One region of the Halomonas sp. MMH1-48 genome, then DNA from elsewhere that is predicted to be linked to it. Evidence: predicted binding sites of a transcription regulator. Region 1 holds the regulator's gene; the other holds the start of a gene.

Region 1 (2,199 bases):
TGCATACCCAAGACGCTCTGGCGCCCACTGTCGCTGCCGCCACTGAACCGGCGACGGTGACGCCACCGCGCCCTCAGAAACCGCTGGTGGTGATAGGGCTACCGCATACCGGCGCCGCACAAGTCGATAAAGTGCGTGGACGTTTGGGGCAGTGGTCGGCGTTGGGGCGTCAGTGGGCGGGCGACCCGCAGGATTGGCAGATTCAGGTCGTCATGGCCGATACGCCGTCGCTGGCCATGCTGGCGAAGGAGCATGCACGATGGGCGCTATGGGTCACTAGCGATGCCGATGGCTTTGCCAGCATGTACCGTGTGCTTCGAAAAGTGCGAGAGCATGGCGGTCCGCGACGCCTGCTGGCACTCCATGAACCGCACCTGCCGCGTCAGGGGCTGCTGGAGAACTTGCGTGACGCCGCCGCTTACTATTTGGATATCGAGCTTTTGTTGCTTGCACGTTGAGACAGATGATCGGCTTGCTGTCGTTAGCGACCTACGCCGAATAGAGGGCCCGCGTATGAGGCTATTTGCCCGACAGACGTTGATAAAAGCCGTAAAGTTGTTAACAGTGAAAAGGGTGAGCCCCTACGCAGCGATGCTGGCAACCATCATGTGGGTCGTTAGCGTCGAGGCGGCAACGGGTAGCTGGAGCCGAGACGTGCCTGGCGTGTTGGTCGCCATGAGCGACCGCACCAGTCAGAGCCAGGCCATTTCGCCACCAGCAGGCATCCCGCTGGGAGGAGCGACGCTAACGCGCGTGCAGTGGCGGTTCGACACCCCACCGAGTCATCCCGTCAACGCTTGGTTGTGTCACCCTGAGCGCTGCGTGGCACTGTCGGGCATGCGCGGCAGTACCACTGCGCTGGAAGGCATGTTGGCAAATGCGCCGTTGCACTTTCGGTTTGCACTGTCGCCGGGCCAGCGGCCAGTGAGGGTGCAGGGGCTACAGGTGATAGTGAATTATCGGTAAAGGCCGTTCAGCCGCGAGGCACGAGGATGTATACAGCACAAGGCAGGATCAAACAAAGTGAGCTGTTGACCCAATACATGCCACTGGTGCGACGTCAGGCCTTAACGCTGCAGGTAAGATTGCCCGCAAGTATTGAGCTAGATGATCTGATCCAGGCAGGCATGGTGGGGCTATTAGAGGCGCTGGGACGCTTCGATGCTGCCCAGGGTGCCACGTTCGCGACGTTCGCCAGCCAGCGGATTCGCGGTGCCATGATGGACGAGCTGCGCACTCGCGACTGGCTGCCGCGCAGCGTACGTCGTTCGGCGCGGGCAGTGGACGATGCTGTACGCCGCTTGGAGCAGCAGTTGGGCCGCCCCCCTGAAGAGGGTGAAATTGCCCGCGAGCTGGAGATGCCCCTGAGCGAGTACCAGCAGCTGTTAAATGACACCAACAGTGGTCAACTGCTGCCGTTCGAAGAGCTGGTCGCCGATGGCGGTGAGCCGGCGGGTGACGATGCCCAGCATCGGCCGTTTGACCAATTGCTTGATGAGCAGCAGCGACACACCCTGATCGAGGCCATCGAGGCATTGCCCGAGCGCGAAAAGCTGCTGATGGCGCTCTATTACCAAGAAGAGATGAACCTTAAAGAGGTCGGCGCGGTGCTGGGCGTCACCGAATCGCGGGTCTCCCAGCTACACAGTCAGGCGGTGAGCCGTCTGCGCGCGCGTTTACGCGATCACGATGAATCCTAATACCCACTCACCCTACTCGGCGAGGAGCCGTTGATGAACCCATCTACGTTGATCGGTATCTTTGCCAGCATGTTGCTGCTGGTAAGCGTGCTGTTCTTTACTGCAGAGTCGCCCGAAAGTTTTATCAATGTGCCGGGACTGGCCATCGTCATCACCGGTACGCTGGCGGCGACCTTCATCAGCTATCCGTTGAAAGAAGTGCTGCGAGTGGTGCGTTTGGTGGGCTTGGTATTCCGCCGTGAGAATACCTATGTGCGGGACGATATCAACGAGCTGGTGTCCATGTCGCGGCTCTGGTTCAAAGGTGACGTGCGGGCCGTCGAACGGGAGCTCGAACACACCCGCAACCCGTTCTTACGAACCGGTATTCAACTTGTGATTGCCAATACCAAAGAGGATGAGATTTTCGACATGCTGCGCTGGCGTATCGCCCGCTTGAAAGCCCGCGAACACGCCGAAGCGCAAATTTTTCGCACCATGGCGACCTACGCGCCCGCTT
Region 2 (2,199 bases), on a different contig from region 1:
AAACCTTTGTCGGCCAAGGCTTCTGCAAAGTGGCGACCAAGCCGTGTGGCGCCGCCGGTGACGAGTGCCGCAGGTGTCGGCATGACGAATCCCTCGCTGTCGATAGGAAGTGAATGGTGGTGGAGCAATAACGAAGACTCTCTGCGTGAGCGCAGCGTTTGTCAATAACTTGTACAGAGCTTGAACAAAATGACCCACGTTCTACTCTGTGAAAACGCAGCCTGCTTGCGTCTATCGGCCTTTGGATGAGTGCATGGCCGTGTGAAAGCGTTTTGACCTCGTTACACCATCATCGGCTTATCTATGGAATGTCGCTATGTCATCAACGTCGTCGCATGCAACAACCGGCAGCATGCACCATGAGTGCGTGATCTCAGTGGGGTCCAATATCGAACCCGAACACCACTTTTCTCAAGCGCTGGAGATTTTGAGCAGCGAGTGCGAGCTGGTGGCCCGCTCGTCCGCCGTCCGTACGTCGCCGGTGGGCTTTCAACATCAGCCCGATTTTCTCAATGCCGCGCTGGTGGTGCGCACTGCGCTGGATCGGGACGCCTTCAAAGCCTATCTGAAAGAGGTCGAGGATCGCTTGGGACGGGTGCGCGGGCCGATCAAATCCGGTCCTCGAACCATGGATCTAGACATCGTGGCGTGGGACGGTGAAATCGTCGACGACGGTTACTTCAAGCATCAGTACGTGCGTGGCCCGGTCGATGCGGTATTGAGCGCCAGCGGGCGCTCCATAAGCGCAGGCCCCGTCTCGTAGCCCTGCCATCGCCAGCATGTGAGGTGTCGTCGATGCTGCAGGCCTCATGTTTTTTGGCCATTGGCCGATAACGATGCTAACGGCGCCTTCGCGCTTACCGTCGAGGTCACTTATGTGATCAGCCTTGCGACCAATATCACGTCGCTACTGGTAATGAACCATTTGCGTACGAGCCAACAAGCGATGCAGACCTCCATGGAGCGTCTGTCGTCTGGGCTGCGTATCAATAGCGCCAAAGACGACCCTGCGGGTCAGGCCATCGCTAATCGCATGGGCGCGCAGATCCGCGGCATGAACCAGGCGATCCGTAATACCAATGACGGAATTTCCATGGTGCAAACTGCCGAAGGTTCGCTGAACCTGATCAACGACAGCCTGCAGCGTATTCGCGAGTTGAGCGTTCAGGCGCTCAATGGCACCAATTCGTCAGACGATCTTGCCTCTATTCAGTTGGAAATCGACCAGCGCCTGGAGGAGATCGATCGCGTCGCTGGGCAGAGTAATTTTAACGGCATCAGGCTGGTCGAGAGCGATAAAACCCTCAACATTCAGGTGGGCGCCAACGCCGGAGATGTGATTGGCGTGCGCTTTTCGGGAATGGGGCGCCAGGCCTTGGGCATGGACGGTTTCAGCGTATTGGACGATGGCTCGGCCACGCCCAACCCGATGGATGTCGTGGATGAGGCCATGAAGCAGGTCGATCGTCAGCGTAGTTATTTTGGCGCGGTACAGAACCGTTTCGAGAGCGTCATCGACGGCCTCAATACCAACATCATCACCACCTCCGCCGCCCAGTCGCGTATCCAAGACGCCGACTACGCGCAAGAAGTCTCCAATCTGATTCGTGCCCAACTGCTACAACAGGTGGGTATCGCCATGCTGACCCGGGTCAACCAGCAGCCACAGCTGATTCTGCGGCTGCTGGAGGGGCTATAACGACGAGCCGCCGATCAGCGTTCGTCGATGATGCCCTGTTCCCGTGCCATGGCATAAGCCGCCTGCGGCCCGTTCCATAACGAAGGCAGCAGTATCAGCGACACCGGGATCGCGGTGATCACGATGAACTGCTGCAGCGCGCTGATTTGCCCTGCGCCCATGTACAGCAGCACGGCCGCCATCAGCGCCATGGCAATGCCCCAGAAAGCGCGCATGTAGGGACTGGGGGCATCGTGTCCCGCACCGACGACGGCAATGGCATAGCTCATCGAATCGCCGGTAGTGGCCACGAAAATCGTCGTTAGCAGCAGAATCGCCAGCGCCATCCAGGTGCCGCCGGGCAGCGCCTGGGCCACCGTGAGCGTCGCCACGTCGAATTGGAAGTTGTTGAGCGCTTCGCTGAGGTCGATCACACCGGTGAGCTGGTAATAGATGCCCGAACCGCCCAGCAGCGTAAACCACACGGTGGTGGCAATCGGGGCGAGCACCGCCACGGCCAC

Evidence for each region. Region 1 encodes FliA, which starts transcription of late flagellar genes. Its sites were predicted from a motif close to CTAAAGTTNNNNNNNNNNCNGCCGATA; they were not measured.
Region 2: the regulator FliA is predicted to act here: its motif matches at 807-833, upstream of MHM37_RS06015 (flagellin).

The regions. Positions count from the first base shown of each region.
Region 1 covers NZ_JAKRFL010000007.1:49,753-51,951, forward strand. The annotation lists gene MHM37_RS08505 (hypothetical protein) at 1-458, shown strand, start outside; gene MHM37_RS08510 (flagellar protein FlhE) at 574-966, shown strand; gene MHM37_RS08515 (RNA polymerase sigma factor FliA) at 993-1,700, shown strand; gene MHM37_RS08520 (MotA/TolQ/ExbB proton channel family protein) at 1,734-2,199, shown strand, end outside.
Region 2 covers NZ_JAKRFL010000004.1:194,657-196,855, forward strand. The annotation lists gene MHM37_RS06005 (SDR family oxidoreductase) at 1-83, opposite strand, end outside; gene folK (2-amino-4-hydroxy-6-hydroxymethyldihydropteridine diphosphokinase) at 317-763, shown strand; gene MHM37_RS06015 (flagellin) at 878-1,699, shown strand; gene MHM37_RS06020 (BCCT family transporter) at 1,714-2,199, opposite strand, start outside.